Regions from separate parts of the Neptunicella sp. genome, predicted to be linked through region 2. Evidence: predicted binding sites of a transcription regulator. Region 2 holds the regulator's gene; the other holds the start of a gene.
The links. The regulator NrdR, encoded in region 2, represses ribonucleotide reductase genes. The targets are predictions, from matches to a motif close to AAACACNANATNTNGTGTTT.

Region 1 (4,501 bases), on a different contig from region 2:
TGACACGGCTAAAGAACTTGACAAGGTGTGGGAAGAGGAAATGGTGACCTTTATGGGAAATGATCAGGCTGATACGGGATGCGGTAGTGGAAACCGGCCCTCGGAACAGCAACGTCGGGATCACTTTATTCCACTCAATAATGAATTGCAGAATAACAGTGGTAGTAAGCTATTTGCCGCTGCTACAGCCAAACGCGTTTAAGGAGCATTCATATGGCACACTTTAATACCTTTGCTTTTGGCATATATCCTTATATTGCTATGGCAATCATGTTTATTGGCAGTTGGATCCGTTATGACCGTGAACAATACACTTGGAAAAGTAGTTCGAGTCAGTTACTCGAAAGTAAGCAACTAAAAAGAGGGAGCATCCCTTTTCATATTGGTATATTAGGTATTTTTTTCGGCCATTTATTTGGTTTATTAACACCACTTGAGATATGGCATTTACTGGGGATCACACCCCAAATGAAACAGATTATCGCGATCGGTGCCGGGGGATTATTTGGATTAATCTGCTTTTATGGCTTAACCATTCTGATTAAGCGGCGTTTATTTAATCCACGCATCAGGGCAACCAGTACTCCAATGGATATTGCGATTCTATTTTTACTCTATGCGCAGTTAATTTTAGGACTGTTTTCGATCACGGTTTCTCTTGGCCATTTGAATGGTGCAGAAATGATGAAATTGATGATGTGGGCACAAAATATTATGACGTTTAATAGCAATGTTGCTGTGACAGCAATCAACGACGTGCACTGGATTTTCAAAATGCATGTGTTTCTGGGAATGACATTATTTGTCGCTTTCCCATTTAGTCGCTTAGTACACATGCTCAGCGCACCTGTCCAGTATGTACGCCGACAACATCAAATAGTACGTCAACGGTTTGTTCGTTAGCAGAACAAGTATGATCTTTTGTTGCAGGGCGTTTCTGGTAACAAGAAACGCCCTGCCAATGGTTATCGCATTATATTCCCAACCGATTTTAACCTTTTTATGAGGTCAACATGATACAGGTCAATCAAACCACGATAAGTGAACAGGCGGTCATGGCTGAAGTACAGTATCACCCGGCATCCACTAAACGCTCCGCAACTTTAAAAGCAGCAGAGTCGCTGATTATTGGTGAAATATTACGTCAGCGAGCAAAAGTGCTGGGGTTAGTGACATCATTACGCTCTGCTAGCGAGGAACAGCTTTTTGATGAACTCATTAGCCATGAAGTCTCGATTCCAACCGCGACAACAAAGGAATGCGAGCAATATTACAAACAAAATCCTAATCGCTTTGAGAGCTCACCCTTACTCGAAGTGAGTCACATTCTGTTGGCGGCATCCCCGGACGATGGCAAAGCTCGTATTGAAGCCAAAACGCTATCAGAAGACATAATAGAGCAATTACAGCAAGGGAGTAATTTTGCGGATTTAGCGCGTCGATATTCCGCTTGTCCGTCAAAACAGACACAAGGAAGCTTGGGGCAGATTAGCCGAGGGCAGACTGTTGCTGAATTCGAGCGACAAATTTTTACAGCAGAGCCAGGCTTGATGCCTCAAGGTATAGAAAGTCGATACGGTATTCATGTGGTTTATATTCATCGGAAAATCGCTGGGCAGATATTACCTTTTGATACAGTTAAATTGCGTATTACTGAGTATTTAAACGAAAAAGTGCGCCGTAAAGCGGTTGCCCAATATATCCATAGGCTAATCACAGAGGCCGATATACAAGGTTATGATTTCAATCTGTCAGATTCACCATTGATGCAATAATAAACAGCGTTACCCTATCCGAACATGAGATTCTGCCGTTAGATATGCTTGAGCGTTTTTATCCAAACATGTCCTGAAAAAGGATAGCAAACCCAACCAACTGGCTAGTATTGCCAGTTTTATCACGCCCCTGACTCTCAGGGGCTTTTTTTGATACCACCGATGGGGTAAGTCATGCCCGAACGATGCGCTCTGCATCCATATCCAAGTCGAAGCAAACAAAAACCGTGTAGATCTATCTACTGTAGGGCGTTAAGCTGAAACACAATATATAGTCATATTTTACAACAGAGACACAATATAGAGTATTTATGTTGAATTTCACAACAGAGCAAATTGTATTTCAGGAAGTACCGGATGAAGTTTCTCTGGCTTATACCATTAGTGGTTGTCCATTAGGTTGTAAAGGATGTCACAGTGCTGATAGTTGGCAAAGACAAAGTGGAAAAAGCCTAACCCGGGACTACTTTTACCAGCGACTAAAAACCTACCAAGGCCTGATAAGTTGTGTATTATTTTTGGGGGGGGAGTGGCAAGCCGATAAATTACTGTCTCTATTAAAACTGGCCAAAAGTCAAAAACTACACACCTGTCTGTATTCCGGGTTGGATAATATACCAGTCCAATTAAAAGCCGAATTAACTTACCTAAAGACCGGGCGCTGGAATGCGGAGCTCGGTGGTCTTGATAGTCCAATTACTAACCAGCGATTTTTTGATTTACGTACAGGCGAGTGCCTGAATTATCGTTTTGTTCGAACATAACCAAGTGAGAGAAAAATAATGCAAACCCTAAACCACCAACAACTGCAGCACAAAATAAACTTTATTGAACAATACCTGCATGCAGAAAATGCGGCTGATGGTTCTAAAATGGATGCCAATGCCAACGTAACACAAAAAAACATTGCTACACTGGAAGCAGAGCTTATGAAGGATCAGTTTATCCAGGTTAATCGAGCATTAGTGAGTAGCAAAATAAGTGAACTATTCGATACTGAACTGGCGGCAGAATATTTACGACAAATTGAGCAGCATGAAATTTATGTACATGACGAAACCAGTTTAAAACCTTATTGTGTCTCGCTGACAATGTATCCTTTCTTGCGTGATGGCTTAACAAAACTGGGAGGTGAATCCAAAGCGCCTAAACATCTGGAATCCTTTTGTGGTTGTTTCGTCAATTTTGTTTTTGCTGTGAGCAGCCAGTTTGCCGGTGCAGTAGCAACTGTAGAGTTTCTTACCTATTTTGATTATTTTGCCAGAAAAGATTACGGTAATGACTACCTTAATACCCATACTAAACAAATAAACAATCATCTTCAGCACGTTGTTTATGCGCTCAATCAACCGGCGGCCGCACGGGGATATCAAAGCGTATTCTGGAATATCTCGATATATGACCAACATTATTTTGATAGCATGTTCGGACAGTTTGTATTTCCTGATTTTGTTAAGCCTCAATGGCAATCTGTTTCAGCACTCCAAGCCCACTTTATGAATTGGTTTAACCAGGAGCGGGAAAAAACAATATTGACATTCCCCGTAGTGACCGTCGCCATGCTAACTGAAAATGGACATTGTAAGGATGAACAGTTTGCCGATGAAATTGCTACTCAATTGGCCCGGGGAAACTCGTTTTTTGTCTACCAATCAGATAATGCCGATTCTCTCGCTTCATGCTGTCGTTTGCGTAGCGAAATCAGTGATAATACCTTTTCTTATTCTTTGGGGGCTGGAGGTGTGGCTACCGGATCGATTAATGTGATTACCATCAACATGAATCGCCTGGTTCAAGATGGACGGGATTTGGCCCAAGAGATCGACAAAATTCACAAGTATCAGGTTGCTTATCGCAAGTTAATGGAAGAATACCAAGCTGCTGGTTTGCTGACTGTTTACGATGCCGGTTTTATTTCACTGGATAAACAATTTTTAACTATAGGTATTAATGGCATGGTTGAAGCAGCTGAATCACATGGGATCGCTGCAACCAATAATGTTGAATACATTAATTTTGTTCAGAAGCATCTAAAAGTTATTTATGATGCGAATAAAACAGCTAAAGCCAAATACGGCTATATGTTTAACACCGAATTTGTGCCGGCTGAGAATTTAGGGGTCAAAAATGCTAAATGGGATAAGGAAGACGGATATTTTGTACCACGTGATTGTTACAATTCCTACTTTTACGTTGTAGAGGATGAGCAGATCAATTCGCTGGACAAGTTTCAATTGCACGGTAGACAATTGCTTGATTACCTGGATGGTGGCTCTGCATTACATTTGAATTTGGAAGAGAAGCTTGAGCAATCGGGATATCTACATTTATTAAATATTGCCGCTCAAACCGGCTGTAATTATTTTTGTGTTAACGTCAAAATAACAATTTGCAATCAATGTGAATGTATTGATAAGCGCACTTTACATTGTTGTCCCAAGTGCGGCAGCAAGGATATCGATTATGGTACCCGGGTTATCGGGTATTTAAAACGTGTTTCGGCGTTCAGTATTGGACGACGAACTGAGCATGCTTTACGGCATTATCATCGACAATCCAATAATAATATGCCGTTGGAAAAAGTAAGCTAATACCATCGAAATAAGTCAGTATTGTTACAAATCAAGGATCAATCTATGACAATGACCCTTGATTTGTACATTCTAACTAAAAATGACGGGTTTAAAATGAGCCAGATAGAAAACCGCTGTTAATTGTAGTATTGC
Region 2 (4,501 bases):
AGTCTTTCGGGTGTTGCGAATGGTGTCAATTATCCCTGAACTGCGTATTTTGATTAACTCATTGCTCAGAGCGCTGCCACAGTTAGGTTATGTGGTGTTACTGATGTTTATTATTTTTTATATGTACGCTGCTGTGGGCAGTTTCTTGTTTAAAGACATCAATAACGATTTATGGGGCAATATTGCCATTTCGATGCTGACCTTATTCCGGGTAATGACCTTTGAGGACTGGACCGATATTCAATACGAAACCATGGATGTTTATCCATTTAGCTGGATTTATTACCTGACGTTTATCTTTTTCACGGCATTTGCTTTTTTAAATATGGTGATTGGCATCGTGGTTAATGTCATGGAACAAGAGCATGCTAAAGCCAGACAGGCTAGTGATACTGAGCCTAGTATAAGTGAGTTACAGCGGGAAATTCTTGAGTTAAAAGCGATGGTACGCGGTTTAGCAGACAAAAAGAGTGATTAAGATTGTTTTATCAACGTCAGACTAAACCCTTTACCGTTGTTATCCCGCACATCGACTTGCAGTTCAGATGCGGAGATTAAGCGATATTCAATCTGATTCGGAAAGTCGTGGTCAGGATTGTCAAATCGTACTTGATGGTCACTACACTGAGTCAGTTTAAACGCGATGGGCAGCGGATTATGCTTTACCTTGGCGAGGTAAAATAGTTCACCATTCATCGACAGCAGACGCAAACTTTCCTGCGCAACGTTTTTGCCATCTTTTATGGTGCTTCCAGTACCTTCAAATGTGTCGGCTGAAAGTTGCTGCCACACCTCGTTAATTTGCGTCTTTTGACCTTGGGTAGACCAGTAACCAACCAGCCATTGATAGTGATTGGCTTGATGACAATCAGCCAGCGCTATTGGAAAATAAAAACTTAACACTACATATGAAACTAAGGTGTGTCGCATAACTAACTCGTTAATGAAGCTGTTGCTTGGCGGCTTTTTTTGATAGCTTAGCGGCAATTTAATAACTTACCAGCCAATTAGGTTGAGATCCTGCTATGTTTTGTCCATTTTGTTCGGCTCAGGAAACCAAAGTCATTGACTCCAGATTAGTGGCGGAGGGACATCAGGTACGTAGACGCCGTGAATGCATTAGTTGCCATGAGCGATTTACCACTTTTGAAACGGCGGAACTTGTCCTGCCTCGCGTTGTGAAGCGGGATGGTTCACGGGAACCCTACAATGAAGACAAGCTACGTGCGGGTCTGCAAAGAGCATTGGAAAAACGCCCGGTGGATACCGAAAAAGTCGAAGAATGCATCAACCGGATTAAGTCTGCGTTGCGTGCTACCGGTGAACGGGAAGTCAGCAGCGAGCTAGTCGGCAACCTGATCATGGATGGTTTGAAAGAGCTGGATAAAGTCGCTTATGTCCGTTTTGCCTCGGTGTATCGCTCCTTTGAAGATATTCGTGAGTTTGGGGAAGAAATCGCCCGTTTAGGAGACTGACATTGTCATCATTTAGTGTGCAAGACTACCGCATGATGAATCTGGCACTGCAGCAAGCCGCGCAAGGTGCCTATACCACTTCTCCTAATCCGATGGTGGGCTGTGTAATTGTTAGTCCAGCAGGCGATATTGTCGGTCAGGGTTGGCATCAGCAAGCCGGAACGCCTCACGCCGAAGTCCACGCCTTGCAACAAGCCGGTGAAAAAGCCACTGGAGCGACCGCGTACGTCACACTTGAGCCATGCAGTCATTATGGGCGCACACCGCCTTGCGCTAATGCGTTAATCAAAGCCGGTATTAAAAAAGTGATTTGTGCCATGGTGGATCCCAATCCACAAGTATCAGGGCGCGGCCTTGAGTTACTTGCGGCAGCGGGGATCGAAACCGCCTATGGATTGCTGGAACCACAAGCCTTGGAACTGAATCGAGGTTTTGTGAAAAGAATGCAACAGGGTAAACCTTTTGTAACGCTAAAAATGGCCGCCAGTGTGGACGGAAAAACCGCGCTACAGAATGGTCAAAGTCAATGGATCACCGGTCCCGCAGCACGTCAGGATGTACAACATTATCGAGCTCGATATTGCGCTATTTTAACGGGTTCCGGTACCGTATTGGCTGATGATCCGTTACTCAATGTGCGTTTGGAGGACATCAGTCAGCCAGTCACTTATTTAGATTCGGGCAAAGTTCGCCAACCCTTGCGCGTTATTGTGGACAGCGACAATAAAGTGTCCAGTCAACATCGCATTGTTAATCAAGGTGACGCGGTGTTATTAGCCAATAAAACCCGTAATAGCCAACCTTTTGGCGACAATGTCAGCCAATGGCAAGGCCCGGAAAACTTGCTGGGTAAAATCGATCTTGATGTATTGTTAAGTCATTTAGGTCAATCAGACATTAATTCAGTGTGGGTAGAGGCGGGGGCCGGTCTTGCCGGTGCATTGCTGGAAGCCAAGCTAGTGGATGAAATAATACTCTATATCGCCCCTAAAATTATGGGTGACAAGAGCCGTAATTTATTAAATTTGCCATTGTTTGAACGCATGCAGCAAGCGATTGAGTTACAATGGCAAGATGTTCGACAGGTTGGTGATGATTTAAAAATTGTTGCTAAGCCGATTTATCAATAGGTTTTTATGTTTACAGGAATTATCGCCGCTACCGGTAAAATTGAGAGTTTACAAAATAATGGCACGGATGTTCGATTACGGGTCAATGTGGGTAAACTGGATATGGCCGATGTGGCCTTAGGCGACAGTATTGCTACCAACGGGGTATGTTTGACTGTGGTTGAGTTTGACTCACAGCATTTTAGTGCCGATGTCTCATCGGAAACAATAACCCGAAGTGGTTTTGCCCATTATGCCAACGGTCAGGGGGTTAATCTGGAAAAGGCCATGTTACCGACCTCACGTTTTGGTGGCCACATTGTCAGTGGACACGTCGATGGTGTCGGTGAGGTGAAAAGTATTGATGACAAAGGTAAAGCTGTTGAAATATGGATTAATGCCCCCACTAACTTGGCCAGATACATTGCCGAAAAAGGGTCGATAACGGTCGATGGTGTCAGTTTGACGGTTAATCAAGTGGATGGTGCGGCATTTCGGCTCACCCTTGTACCGCACACCATGCAAGAAACCATTATTGGTAGTTATCAGCCCGGCAGCAAAGTGAACCTTGAAGTTGACGTTATCGCCCGTTATCTGGAACGTCTGATGCTAGGCGACAAGGCTGCTGAATCGACGGCGAAAAATGATATTAGCTTAGCCTTTTTGGCCGAACACGGTTATTTAAAATAAAAGCTATCTAAAATAATAATTACCTACAGTAAAGGTCATATAACACTATGCTCAATACCACCGCAGAGATCCTGGAAGATATTCGTCAGGGGAAAATGGTTATTTTGATGGATGATGAAGATCGCGAGAACGAAGGCGATCTTATCATGGCGGCTGAACATGTTACTCCGCAAGCGATTAATTTTATGGTCACTCATGCCCGTGGGTTAGTGTGTATGCCGATGACGGAAGAACGCTGTCGTCGTTTGAATTTACCCTTGATGGTGACCAACAATGGTGCGCAGTTCAGCACCAATTTTACCGTGTCAATAGAAGCCGCCACGGGGGTCACTACCGGAATCTCTGCCGCTGATCGAGCCAGAACGATTCAAGCTGCGGTCGCGGTTGATGCCAAAGCCAGTGATATTGTTCAACCGGGGCATATTTTTCCATTAATTGCCAAGCAGGGCGGTGTATTGAATCGCGCAGGTCATACCGAAGCTGGCGTTGATTTAGCCAGACTAGCCGGGTGCGAACCCGCCAGTGTGATTGTTGAAGTGCTCAATGAAGATGGCAGCATGGCGCGTCGTCCTGAGTTGGAAGTATTTGCCGCCAAACACAACATTAAAATCGGTACCATAGCCGATTTAATCGAATATCGTAATTTGCATGAAACCACGATTGAAAAGATTGCCGAATGTAAATTACCTACTGAATACGGTGAGTTTGATTTAATCACCTACAAAGATGCCATCGATAATCAATTACATTACGCATTGCGCAATGGCGCGGTTCAGGCACAGCAGCCGACGCTGGTAAGGGTACATTTGCAAGATACATTCAGCGATATGCTGGGGTCGGTAAGGTCTGTGGAACGCAGTATGAGTTTACCCAGTGCCATGAAAGTGATTGGTGAACAGGGGGGCGTTTTGGTGATTCTGGGTAAGAAAGAATCCGAGCAAGACATTGTGCAGAAGATTCATCAATTTGCGGCTGAAGATAGAGGTGAGCAACCGGCTGGTGCAACTTGGCGCGGCAGTTCACGTACGGTCGGAGTAGGGTGCCAGATATTGGCCTCACTTGGCGTACACAAGATGCGTTTGTTAAGTAAACCGAAAAAATATTCTGCATTATCCGGTTACGGGCTGGAAATTGTTGAATATGTTTACGAGTAATATTGGCGAGTAAATTCGACCTAGTAAAATACTCATCCCTGATTGGGATGTTCCATGCTATAATGTGCGCCGC

Region 1: a site for NrdR is predicted at 2,036-2,055, ahead of nrdG (anaerobic ribonucleoside-triphosphate reductase activating protein). Genes of this name have one in related genera too.

The regions. Positions count from the first base shown of each region.
Region 1 covers NZ_JBLWWF010000005.1:100,409-104,909, reverse strand. Annotated here, with positions in the region: gene narJ (nitrate reductase molybdenum cofactor assembly chaperone) at 1-202, shown strand, start outside; gene narI (respiratory nitrate reductase subunit gamma) at 214-903, shown strand; gene ACTD55_RS05495 (peptidylprolyl isomerase) at 1,014-1,775, shown strand; gene nrdG (anaerobic ribonucleoside-triphosphate reductase activating protein) at 2,087-2,539, shown strand; gene nrdD (anaerobic ribonucleoside-triphosphate reductase) at 2,558-4,366, shown strand; gene ACTD55_RS05480 (SirB2 family protein) at 4,439-4,501, opposite strand, start outside.
Region 2 covers NZ_JBLWWF010000021.1:4,979-9,479, forward strand. Annotated here, with positions in the region: gene ACTD55_RS15590 (ion transporter) at 1-478, shown strand, start outside; gene ACTD55_RS15595 (DUF6265 family protein) at 475-930, opposite strand; gene nrdR (transcriptional regulator NrdR) at 1,026-1,475, shown strand; gene ribD (bifunctional diaminohydroxyphosphoribosylaminopyrimidine deaminase/5-amino-6-(5-phosphoribosylamino)uracil reductase RibD) at 1,478-2,605, shown strand; gene ACTD55_RS15610 (riboflavin synthase) at 2,612-3,274, shown strand; gene ribBA (bifunctional 3,4-dihydroxy-2-butanone-4-phosphate synthase/GTP cyclohydrolase II) at 3,322-4,428, shown strand.